DNA from 2 places in the Roseococcus sp. YIM B11640 genome. Region 1 is predicted to be linked to the other one. Evidence: predicted binding sites of a transcription regulator. Region 1 holds the regulator's gene; the other holds the start of a gene.
The links. The regulator HrcA, encoded in region 1, represses chaperone genes, less so after heat shock. The targets are predictions, from matches to a motif close to GTTNGCACTCNCNNNNNGNGAGTGCNAAC.
Positions count from the first base shown of each region.

Region 2: a site for HrcA is predicted at 2,732-2,760, ahead of groES (co-chaperone GroES). Genes of this name have one in related genera too.

Region 1 covers NZ_JBBJOZ010000005.1:238,244-244,195, forward strand. The annotation lists gene WJM96_RS19750 (YbaY family lipoprotein) at 1-301, opposite strand, end outside; gene WJM96_RS19755 (ABC transporter substrate-binding protein) at 400-1,899, shown strand; gene WJM96_RS19760 (nucleotide exchange factor GrpE) at 1,903-2,442, opposite strand; gene hrcA (heat-inducible transcriptional repressor HrcA) at 2,475-3,557, opposite strand; gene rph (ribonuclease PH) at 3,690-4,406, shown strand; gene WJM96_RS19775 (non-canonical purine NTP pyrophosphatase) at 4,403-5,017, shown strand; gene WJM96_RS19780 (MarR family transcriptional regulator) at 5,143-5,514, opposite strand; gene WJM96_RS19785 (leucyl aminopeptidase family protein) at 5,709-5,952, opposite strand, start outside.
Region 2 covers NZ_JBBJOZ010000001.1:60,490-66,441, forward strand. The annotation lists gene WJM96_RS00260 (COX15/CtaA family protein) at 1-709, opposite strand, end outside; gene WJM96_RS00265 (glycosyltransferase family 2 protein) at 818-1,561, shown strand; gene WJM96_RS00270 (TVP38/TMEM64 family protein) at 1,558-2,235, shown strand; gene WJM96_RS00275 (usg protein) at 2,261-2,512, opposite strand; gene groES (co-chaperone GroES) at 2,813-3,103, shown strand; gene groL (chaperonin GroEL) at 3,151-4,794, shown strand; gene WJM96_RS00290 (cold-shock protein) at 5,030-5,233, shown strand; gene WJM96_RS00295 (RraA family protein) at 5,337-5,952, opposite strand, start outside.

The DNA.
Region 1 (5,952 bases):
TCCGGGCCCGAAGCGCATAGGTGTGGCCGGCCTCGATCTGCGCCGGGTCGTAGGTGAGGATGAAGCGCGCCGGCACCTGGCCCGGCTGCGGGATCGTGACTTCCGCCAGGGTCTGCGCGGGCGCGCCCACGCGCGACACGTCGAGAAGCTGGACCTCGACGACGGCATCCCCCGGCAGGGCCATGCGCTCGCGATAGGTGACGGTGCCGGTGAGCACCCGCGTCTCCGCTTGCGCCTGCGCCCCCTCAGCCGCCATCGCCATGGCCGCCGCCAGCACGCCGCGCCTCCCAATGCCCTTCATGGCATCCTCCAACGTTCCAACGATCGCATTCCAGCCTTTCCCCATGGCGCGAAGATGGCGAAGGGCTAGGCTGGCCGCCATGTGACGAAGGATACCCGATGCGCCTGCTGCCCGCCTTCCTGGCTTTCGCGCTCGCCGCCCTGCCGGCCGCGGCGCAGACCATCCGCATCGGCATCGCCTCCGACCCCGACGTGCTGGACCCGACGCTCTCGCGCTCCGTCGCGGCGCGGCAGGTCTTCATGGCCATGTGCGACAAGCTGATCGAGGTGGATGAGCGCGGACAGCTCGTTCCGCAACTCGCCACCGCCTGGGAATGGCAGGAGGGGGGCCATGCCCTGCTGCTGACGCTGCGCCCCGGCGTGCGCTTCCACGACGGCGCGGCGCTCGATGCGGAGGCTGCGGCGGCCGGCCTCAACCGGCACCTCTCGGCCCAGGGCTCGACCCGGCGGGGCGAGATGGGGCCCGTGACCGCGATCGAGGCCGCCGGGCCCATGCAGGTGCGGATCCGGCTCTCCCAGCCCTTCGCGCCGCTGCTGGCCGCTTTGTCGGACCGCGCGGGCATGCTGGTCTCGCCTCGGCAGGCGAATGTGCTGGGCGCCGACTTCCAGGCGAACCCAGCTTGCGCCGGGCCTTTCCGCCTGACCCGCCGCGTTGCGCAAGACCGCATCGAGCTGGAGCGCTTCGACGACTACTGGGACCGTCCGGCCATCCATGCCGAGCGGGTGATCTACCGCCCCCTGCCCGACACCACCGTCCGCGCCGCCAACCTTCGGGCCGGGTCGCTGGACGTGATCGAGCGCGTGAACCCCTCGGACGTGGACACCCTACGGCGCGATCGGCGGGTGAGGCTGCTGGAGGGGCCGTCGCTGGCCTCGGTCTACATCGCGATCAACGTCGCGAATGGCGAGCGCGCCGACACGCCGCTCGGCCGCGATGCCCGGGTACGGGAGGCGCTGGAGGCCAGCATCGACCGCGAGGCGCTGAACCGCGTCGCCTTCGAGGGGCTGTACCAACCGGGCAACCAATCCACGCCGCCGGGCCATCCGCACCATATCGCGGGCCTGCCGGTCCCCGGCCGCGACGTGGCGCGCGCCCGCGCTCTGCTGCGCGAGGCCGGGATGGAGCGCGTGCGCGTGAAGCTCTCCGTGCCCAACACCACGGAATACGTGCAGGCCTCGGAGGTCATCCAGGCCATGGCGGCGGAGGCCGGTATCCAGCTGGAACTTCAGGTGACGGAAACGGCCACGCTGCTGCGGCAATGGACGGCCGGCGATTTCGAGGCGCTGATCATCGCCTGGTCCGGCCGCACCGATATCGACGGCAATCTCTGGGGCTTCAACGCCTGCCGGGAAGCGCTGAACGGCGGGCGCTATTGCAGCGAGGCGGCGGATGCCGCTCTGCGCGAGGGCCGGACCAGAGTGGACCCCGCCGCGCGCCTAGCGGCCTATGGCCGCGCCATGGAGGTGTTGCTGCGGGACCGGCCCTACATCTACCTCTGGCACGCGAAGAACTACATCGGCACGGGGGCCGCGGTGCAGAGCGTCAGGATGGTGCCGGATGGGCTCATCCGGCTCCAGGGCCTGAGGTTGCGAGGCTGAGGCCTATTTGCCCGCGACAACGACCATCGCGGGCTTCAGCAGGCGGCCGTTCAGCGTCCAGGCGCTCGACCACGCCTGGAGCACCGTGCCGGGCTGGACGCCCGGCGGGGCCGGAACCTCGCTCATCGCTTGGTGCAGCTCGGGGTCGAAGGGCTGGCCTTCGGCCTCGACGCGGCGCACGCCATTGGCCTCCAGGCGTTGAAGCAGGAAGCGCTCCACGCTCTCGAAGCCGTCGCGCATCTTGCCGATGATCTCGGGCTCGCCTTCCGCGGCGGGCGGCAGCTGGGCGAGGCCGCGGCGCAGGTTCTCGGCGGCCTCCACGATGTCGGTGGCGAATTTCTGCACGGCGTAGGCGCGCGCCTTCTCGACCTCGTCCTTCGCTCGGTTGCGGACGTTCTGGGTCTCGGCCTCGGCGCGCAGCCAGCGGTCCTTCATCTCCGCCAGCTCGGCTTCGAGGGCCGCTATACGCTCTTCGGCCGTGGGCGGGGCAACCGGCGCGTCGGTTTCGGCCTCCGCCGGGGGGATGGTCTCAGGATTGGTCATGATGCCTCAGGTAATCGCGGGCTTGCGCGGGATCAACCCAGGAGGCGGCCGATCACGCGCGCCGTGTAGTCCACTACCGGGATGACGCGGCCATAATTGATCCGCGAAGGCCCGATAACGCCGATCGCGCCCACGATGCGCTCGTTCGGACCGCCCTGTCCGCTGCGGAAAGGCGCCACTACCACGGAGAGCCCGGCGCTGGAGAACAGCCCGCTCTCGGCGCCGATGAAGATCTGCACGCCCTCGCCGCGCTGGGCGAGTTCCAGCAGCTGCAGCGTGGTCTCCTGCGCCTCCAGCCGCTCGAACAGCGCCTGGATCTCCTGCACGCGGGAGAGGTTTTCGACATTCTCCAGGAGCCGCGACTGGCCGCGCAGGATGAGCGAGCCGCTGCCCCCGCCCGCCCAGGTGGCGAGGCCGGCAGAGACGACCTCCTGCGTCAGCGCGTCGAGGGCGGTGCGGTTGGCCGCGATCTCCTCGGTAACGTTGCTGCGCGTCTCCTCCAGCGTGCGCCCGGCGAGGCGCGCGTTGAGGTAGTTCCCGGCCTGGACCAGCGCCGAAGGCGGCAGGTCGGCCGGGACCTCGATCACCCGGTTCTCCACGCGGCCATCGCCCTGCACCAGCACGACCAGCGCGCGGCCCGGCCCCAGGGGCACGAACTCGATATGGCGCAGGGGCGCCTCGCCCTTAGGGGCGACGACCAGCCCCGCCGCGCCGGCAAGGCCGGAAAGCATCTGTCCCGCCTCTCCCAGCGTCTCCTGGAGGGAGCGGCCATGGGCGGCGCAGCGGGCGGCAATCTCCACGCGCTCTTCTTCCGGCAGGTCGCCGAATTCCAGGAGCCCGTCCACGAAGAGGCGCAGCCCCTGCTGCGTCGGCAGGCGGCCGGCGCTGGTGTGCGGGGCGTAGAGCAGCCCCGCCTCTTCCAGGTCGGCCATCACGTTGCGAATGGAGGCGGGCGAGAGGTTCAGCGGCAGGCGGCGCGAGAGGGTGCGGCTGCCCACGGGCTCGCCCGTGGCGACATAGACCTCGACCAGCTCTCGCAGGACGGCGGTGGAACGGACATCCAGTCCACGGGCGCCCGGCATCGCGAAGCTGGGCGACTTCAGGAGATTGCTCATCGCTCAGCACAGCTTGGTGATCGGGGGGGGCCGGGTCAACCCGTTCCTGCGCATGGCGGGCAGCGCGGCATCTGGTCACGGAGGCCCATCCGAGGCTATTGCGCCAGCCAGACACCCGAGGAACCCAGCGACATGCGCCCATCCGGCCGCGCGCCCGACGCCCTGCGCCCCATTTCCATCGAGACCGGCATCGCCAAGCACGCCGAGGGCTCCTGCCTCATCCGCATGGGCCAGACCGAGGTGCTCTGCGCGGCGAGCGTGGAGGGCCGCGTGCCGCCGTTCATGCGCAACCAGGGCATGGGCTGGGTGACGGCCGAGTACGGCATGCTGCCCCGCGCGACGCACACGCGAGGCGACCGCGAGGCCGCGCGCGGCAAGCAATCCGGCCGCACGCAGGAGATCCAGCGCCTGATCGGCCGCAGCCTGCGCGCCGTGGTGAATCGCAAGCTGATGGGCGAGATGACGATCACGCTCGACTGCGACGTGATCAACGCCGATGCGGGGACGCGCTGCGCCTCCATCACCGGCGCCTGGGTGGCGCTGCACCTCGCCTTCCAGCATTGCCTGAGGAACAACATCATCAGCTCGATCCCGTTGACGGATCACGTGGCCGCCATCTCCTGCGGCATCGCCAATGGCGAGGCGATCCTGGACCTCGACTATGCCGAGGACAGCGGGGCCGAGGCGGACGCCAATTTCGTGCTGACCGGCCAGGGCAACCTGGTCGAGGTGCAGGCCACCGCCGAGGGCGCGCCCTTCAGCGAGGCGCAGTTCCTGGCGATGCTGGACATGGCGCGCGACGGCGTGGCCGCGCTGGTGGCCAAGCAGCGCGAGGCGATCGGCCAGTGAGCACCCGCCGCGGCCTCGCCCCGGGGAAGCTGGTGCTGGCCAGCCACAACAAGGGCAAGCTGCGGGAATTCGGGGGGCTGCTGGCCCCCCATGGGATGGAGCTGGTCTCCGCCGGCGACCTCGGCCTGCCCGAGCCGGAGGAGACGGGCGAGACCTTCGTCGCCAATGCCTCGATCAAGGCCCTCGCCGCCGCGAAGGCGACCGGCCTGCCGGCCTTGTCCGACGATAGCGGGCTGGAGGTCGCCGGGCTCGGCGGGCGCCCCGGCGTGCGCACGGCGGATTGGGCCATACGCCCCGACGGCACGCGCGACTACCCGGCCGCCATGGCGCGCATCGCCGCCGAGGACTCGTCGCCGGACCGGCGCTGTGCCTTCGTCTCCGTGCTGGTGCTGGCCTGGCCGGACGGCCATGTCGAAGCGTTCGACGGGCGCGTGGAGGGCCATTGGATCGCCCCGCCGCGCGGCACGAACGGCTTCGGCTACGATCCGCTCTTCGTGCCGGAAGGCGAGACGCTGAGCTTTGGCGAGATGACGCCGGAACAGAAGGCCCAGCACAGCCACCGCGCCCGCGCCTTCGCGGCGCTGGCGGCGGGCTGCCTCGAAACCCGCTGAAGCTTCGGCCTGAGGCCTGCCTAGGGCCGCGAGCGCAGAGTGCCCAGACCTTCAGCGCCTATGGCACGTCAGCGCCGGGCGCGAGGCCGAGGCGCCGGAGCGGCGCCCGGCGTTCGAGGGCGGAACTACGCGTATTCCTCTTCGGCCGCCGGGACGATGATCCCCTCCGCCTCGGCCATCGTCTGCCGCAGGTCGCGCAGGAAGATGGCGCCGTTCAGCGTGCGCTGCACCAGCACGCTCCGGCGGTCCATCGGATCGACCTTGCGGCGCGCGAGGTCGAGCTCGGTCAGCCGGTCCAGCGCGCGCGTGATGGCGGGCTTCGAGACGTTGAGATCCTGGGCCAGGCCCCGCACCGTGTGCGGCCCGGGGCTCAGATAGACCGTCAGCAGCACCGCGAGCTGCCGGGCCGACAGGTCGGGTCCGTCACGGCGCACCAGGGCGACCGTGGTGTCCCGCAGGATGCCGACAAGCTGTTCAGGGTTGGTTTGGATGGTCATGGCACTTCCCCTATGCCGCCGCGAGGCTGAAATTCGGCTGAACCGGCCAGGAATGGCGGCAAGTCCGTTCCGGCCCCGCAGAGGGGCTCGGCAGGGGGCTTATAGCAGAAACTCGCCGGTGAATTGCAAGAAATTCATCTTCCGGACGGGCGGGGGTTACACATCCAGGACCGTAACCCCTTGTATCGTATGACTTAGAACGCAATTCCGAGATACGAACGGATTGCGGAAACGGCGGCCCGCATGCCCGTCGCCTCCCCTCCTTCGGGTCTGCCAGGCCGGGAAGAATCGTTCCACGCGTAGAGATCGAGGTGGGCCCAGGGCACGTTGTCGGGCACGAAGCGGCGGAGGAACAGGGCCGCGACGATCGCCCCCGCCATGGGCTTGGTGGCCACGTTGTTGAGGTCCGCGATGCGGCTGTCGAGCCAGCTCGCGTAG
Region 2 (5,952 bases), on a different contig from region 1:
CGGCGCGGATGCCCGCGACGAAGCCGCCGGCCAGCATGGTCAGCACCGCCAGCCAGAAGGCGGCCAGCACCTGCCGGCGCACCTTGCCCTGGGCGGGCGCGACCCTTTCCGGCACCGGCCGCAGTAGCCCGAGCGCCGTCCAGACGATCACGCCGAAGAGCAGGAAGGCCATGGAGAGATGCACCACCAGCCGGTAGGGCGAGACGGTGGTGCGGTCGGCCTCGAAGCCCGAGGCGACCATGAACCAGCCGATCGCCCCCTGCGCGCCGCCCAGCACGAAGAGCAGCGCGAGGCGCGGCATCAGCCCGCGCGGGATGGCGCCGCGCCACCACAGGATCAGGAAGGGCACCAGGTAGGCGAAGCCGAGCAGCCGCCCCCAGAGCCGGTGCAGCCATTCCAGCCAGAAGATGCGCTTGAAGCCCTCCAGCCCGAAGCCCGCGTTGATCAGCTCGTATTGCGGGATGGTGCGGTAGAGATCGTAGAGGCGGTTCCACTCGGCCTCCGACATCGGCGGCAGGGCGCCCATGATCGGCGCCCATTCCATGATCGAGAGGCCCGAGCCCGTCAGCCGCGTCGCGCCGCCGAGCGCGATCATCACCCAGATCATCGCGGCCATGCCGAGAAGCCAGACCGCGACGGCCCGCGGCCGGGCCCTGTCGCCTCGCGAGGAGGGAGAATCGGCCGGCAGGCTGCGGGTGTCGAACGGCATGAGGGGCATATAATATCAATCGGCTGCGCTGGCAGCCCAGCCAAAAGCCGCGCCCGGACGGCCGCCGGACCGCTTGTGGCCGCGCCCCGGCCCTGATAACGGCGCCGAATGTCCGCCGCCCCCCTGGTTTCGGTCGTCGTCCCCGTGCGGAACGAGGCGCCCAACATCGCCCCGCTCGTCGCCGAGATCGAAACCGCCCTCGCCGCCATCCCGCACGAGATCGTCTATGTGGACGACGGCTCGACCGACGCGACCCCGCAGGAGCTGGCCGCCGCGGCCCGGTCCGCGCCCCTGCGCTGGATCCGGCACCGCGAGAGCTGCGGCCAGTCCGCCGCGGTCGCGACCGGCGTGAAGGCCGCGCGGGGCACCTGGATCGCCACCCTGGACGGCGACGGCCAGAACGACCCGGCCGATATCCCGAGCCTGCTGGCGCGCGGCCAGGCCATGGCCGCCGAGACCGGGCAGCAGGTGCTGGTCGCCGGGCACCGGGTGAACCGCAAGGATACCTGGATCAAGCGCCGCAGCTCCCGCTTCGCCAATGCCATCCGCGCCTGGCTGCTGCGGGATGCGACGCCGGACACGGGCTGCGGGCTGAAGGTCTTCCCCCGGGCGCTCTTCCTGGACCTGCCGCGCTTCGACCACATGCACCGCTTCCTGCCCGCGCTGTCGCTGCGCGCGGGCGCGAAGGTGATCAGCGAGCCGGTGAACCACCGCCCCCGCGTGCGCGGCGTCTCCAACTACGGCACGCTCGACCGGCTGGCGGTGAGCTTCCTCGACCTCGTGGGCGTGGCCTGGCTGCAGCGGCGCGGCAAGCGTCCCCAGATCGAGAGCACGGAGACCGGGCAGCCGTGACCGGCAAGGCGCTCCTCCGGGCGCTGCTCATGGTCATGGGCCTCGCCCTGGCGGGGCTGGTGTTGCGCGTCCTCGGCGCCGTGCCGGGGACGGATTGGGTCGACGCCCATGTGCGCGACCAGGGCATCCTGGGCGAGACGCTGTTCCTCGCGGTGGGCGCGGCGGCGCTGGCGGCGGGCATGCCACGGCAGGCGGTGGCCTTCCTCGGCGGGTATGCCTTCGGCGCCTCGGTGGGCACGGCGCTGGCGCTGGTGGCGCAGCTGCTGGGCTGCGCCATCGCCTTCTACTGGGCGCGCGCGGTCGGCCGCGCCTGGGCCGAGCGGCGGCTGGCCGGGCGGTTCGGCAAGCAGCTCAGGCCCATCGTCGGCATCCTGCGGGAAAACCCCTTCGGGGCCGCGCTGGCGCTGCGGCTCTTCCCGGTCGGGAACAACCTGGCGCTGAACCTCCTGGCGGGGATGTCCGGGATCGCGGCGGCGCCCTTCTTCCTCGCCTCGGCGATCGGCTACGTGCCGCAGACCATCGTCTTCGCCCTGCTGGGCAAGGGCGTCCGCGTGGACGGGACCTGGCAGCTCGCGCTCTCGGGTGTGCTGCTGCTGGGCAGCATCGGCCTGGGCATCTGGCTCATGCGGCGGCACCGGGCCGGCCGGGCGGTGGAACAGGCACCGGTCGAGTAGCCCCGTTCCGCCGCCGCAAGGCGCTTCAGTGCAGCCTGAAAACCCCGTTGGAGTAACGCAGCTCGGCCGGCTTGATGAGCGCTTCGCTGGCCACCCGGACGGAATGCAGCGGCCCGTCGATCTCCCGCCGCCAGAAGTCCAGGAAGCGCGTCAGCTCGGGGAATTCCGGTGCCAGGTCATGCTTCTGCCAGACGAAGCTCTGCAGCACGGCGGGGTGGTCGGGCATATGGTAGAGGATCTCGGCGGTCATCAGCCGCCAGTCGGGGGTTCGCACCATGTGAACCAGGCTATCCAGCACAATCGGCCTCCTCGGGTCTGATGCCCGCGGGACCGGCCTTTGCTCCCTTCGCCGGCCCTGGCGGGCCCTCCGATGAAGAAAGCGTGACACGTCTGGCCGCCGATCCGCCAGGAATTTCATATCATTACAGCCGATTAGCACTCTCACTCAGAGAGTGCTGCTGATTGCCTTGACTCGGTCGAAAGCTCCTCTTAGATCGCTGGCACTCCCCGCCGGCGAGTGCCAGCACTGGCCGGAGGGAGAATTCGCAGGCCTGATTTCCCTGGAGGAAAGAGCCCCATGAAGTTCCGTCCCCTGCACGACCGCGTCCTCGTTCGCCGTATCACGGCTGAAGAGAAGACGGCCGGCGGCATCATCATCCCCGACACCGCCAAGGAGAAGCCGCAGGAAGGCGAGATCCTCGCCGTCGGCAACGGCAACGTCTCCGAAGACGGCACCGTCCGCCCGCTCGACGTGAAGGCGGGCGACCGCATCCTGTTCGGCAAGTGGTCCGGCACCGAGGTCAAGATCGACGGCGAAGAGCTGCTGATCATGAAGGAGTCGGACGTGATGGGCGTGATCGCGGCCTGAACTGGCCCCGCGCCTTCCTGACAACCCCATTCATTTAGAGGTGTATTATGGCTGCTAAGGACGTGAAGTTCGGCGCCTCCGCCCGCGAGCGTATGATCCGCGGCGTGGACATCCTGGCCGACGCCGTGAAGGTGACGCTGGGCCCCAAGGGCCGCAACGTCGTGATCGACAAGTCCTTCGGTGCCCCGCGCATCACGAAGGACGGCGTGACCGTCGCGAAGGAGATCGAGCTCTCCGACAAGTTCGAGAACATGGGCGCCCAGATGGTGCGCGAAGTGGCCTCGAAGACCAACGACCTGGCCGGTGACGGCACGACCACCGCGACGGTTCTGGCCCAGGCCATCGTCCGCGAGGGCGCCAAGGCCGTGGCCGCCGGCATGAACCCGATGGATCTGAAGCGCGGCATCGACAAGGCCGTCACCCAGATCGTCGCCGAGCTCGAGTCGAAGACGAAGAAGATCACGACCTCGGCCGAGGTGGCCCAGGTCGGCACGCTGTCGGCCAACGGCGAGGCCGAGATTGGCGAGATGATCGCGCAGGCGATGGAGAAGGTCGGCAACGAGGGTGTGATCACCGTCGAAGAAGCCAAGTCCATCCAGACCGAGCTCGACGTCGTCGAGGGCATGCAGTTCGACCGTGGCTACGTCTCCCCGTACTTCATCACGAATGCGGAGAAGATGATCGCGGAGATGGATCAGCCCTACATCCTGATCTTCGAGAAGAAGCTCTCCCAGCTCCAGCCGATGCTGCCGCTGCTCGAGGCCGTGGTGCAGAGCGGCCGTCCGCTCGTCATCATCGCCGAGGACGTGGAGGGCGAGGCCCTGGCGACGCTCGTGGTCAACAAGCTGCGTGGCGGCCTGAAGATCGCGGCCGTGAAGGCTCCGGGCTTCGGCGATCGCCGCAAGGCGATGCTCGAGGACATCGCGATCCTGACCGGTGGCCAGCTGATCTCCGAGGACCTCGGCATCAAGCTCGAGACCGTCACGCTGCCGATGCTTGGCAAGGCCAAGACCATCCGCATCGAGAAGGAGAACACCACGATCGTCGACGGCGCCGGCGAGAAGAGCGAGATCGAGGGCCGTTGCGAGCAGATCAAGGCGCAGATCGAGGAGACCACCTCGGACTACGACCGTGAGAAGCTGCAGGAGCGCCTGGCGAAGCTCGCCGGTGGCGTGGCCGTCATCCGCGTCGGTGGCAGCACCGAGGTCGAGGTGAAGGAGCGCAAGGACCGCGTGGACGACGCGCTGCACGCGACGCGCGCCGCCGTCCAGGAAGGCATCGTCCCCGGTGGTGGCACGGCTCTGCTGCGCGCCTCCGAGAACCTGTCGAGCCTGAAGGGCGCGAACAACGACGAGCAGGTCGGCATCGAGATCGTCCGCAAGGCGATCCAGGCGCCGGTCAAGCAGATCGCGACGAACGCCGGCAAGGACGGCGCCGTGGTGGCCGGCGAAGTGCTCCGCAGCTCCGACTGGGTGTTCGGCTACGACGCGCAGAAGGACGAGTACAAGGACCTGGTGGCCGCCGGCATCATCGACCCGACCAAGGTCGTGCGCACGGCTCTGCAGGATGCGGCCTCGGTCGCCTCGCTGCTCATCACCACCGAGGCGATGGTCGCCGAGAAGCCGGCGAAGGCCGCTCCTCCGGCCGGTGGCCCGGGTGGCATGGGCGGCATGGGCGACATGGACTTCTAAGTCCGGTCCCAAGCTTGCTCGAATGGGAAGGGCGGCCCTCGCGGGCCGCCCTTTTTCTGTTTTTAGATCACACGGCATTTGACATTGGCGCGCCGATCTGCGCCTCTGCGCGCGCCTTCCTTGCCGTGCCGACCCCAGATGCTTTCCTCAGATCGCCTGGACGCCCGTGTTTGTCCGGCTGGAGGAGGCGGCTCGCGTGCGGAAGTTTCCGCACGCATCGACAAGGAGAACGCGGATGGCCACTGGCACCGTGAAATGGTTCAACGCCACCAAGGGCTTCGGCTTCATCGCGCCGTCGACCGGCGGTTCGGACGTCTTCGTCCACATCACCGCCGTACAGGCGGCGGGCCTGCAGGGCCTGAAGGACGGCCAGCAGGTTTCCTTCGACGTCGCTGAGGAGCGCGGCCGTTCCGCCGCCGTGAACCTCAAGGCGGTCTGAACGATTTACGGGGGACGGCTCACGCCGCCCCCCGTATTTTTTTGCGCCCCCAGGCGCCGGTCGGCCGCAGTCGCGGCCTGGGCTCAGCGCCATGCGCCTCCGCTCAGACCCCGGCGCAGCCCTTTTCCTTCAGGCTCGCCACCACCCAGTCGCGCGGCCACTTGCCGGCCTGGATGTCCTTCTCGGCCTGGATCTCCTTCATCTGGTGCTTCTCCGCATCCGCGATCACCTGCTCCGCATCCGCGAGCGGCACCACCACGATCCCATCCTCGTCGCAGCAGATGAGGTCGCCCGGCATCACCACCTGGTTGCCGCAGGACACGGGATAACCGATCTCTCCCGGACCATCCTTGAACGGCCCGCCCGGATTGTGCCCGCGCGCCCAGACGCCGAGGTCCATCTTCGCCAGCGACGCCACGTCGCGCACCGCCCCGTCCACGATCACGCCGCCGAGCGCGCGCTTCACCGCATGGCCCAGCATCAGGTCGCCCATGATGCCGACCGAGAGATCGCCATTGCCGTCGGCCACGATGATGTCGCCCGGCTCCGCCATGTCCACCGCGCGATGCAGCAGCAGGTTGTCGCCCGAGCGCGCCTTCACCGGAAAGGCCGGGCCGCAGAGCTTCTGGCGGCCGCCGAAGGCGTGGAAGGTGCCCGAGAAGGACTGCAGGCGGTTCATCACGTCGCCGATATTGGCGACGGGCAGCTTGGCCGCGCGG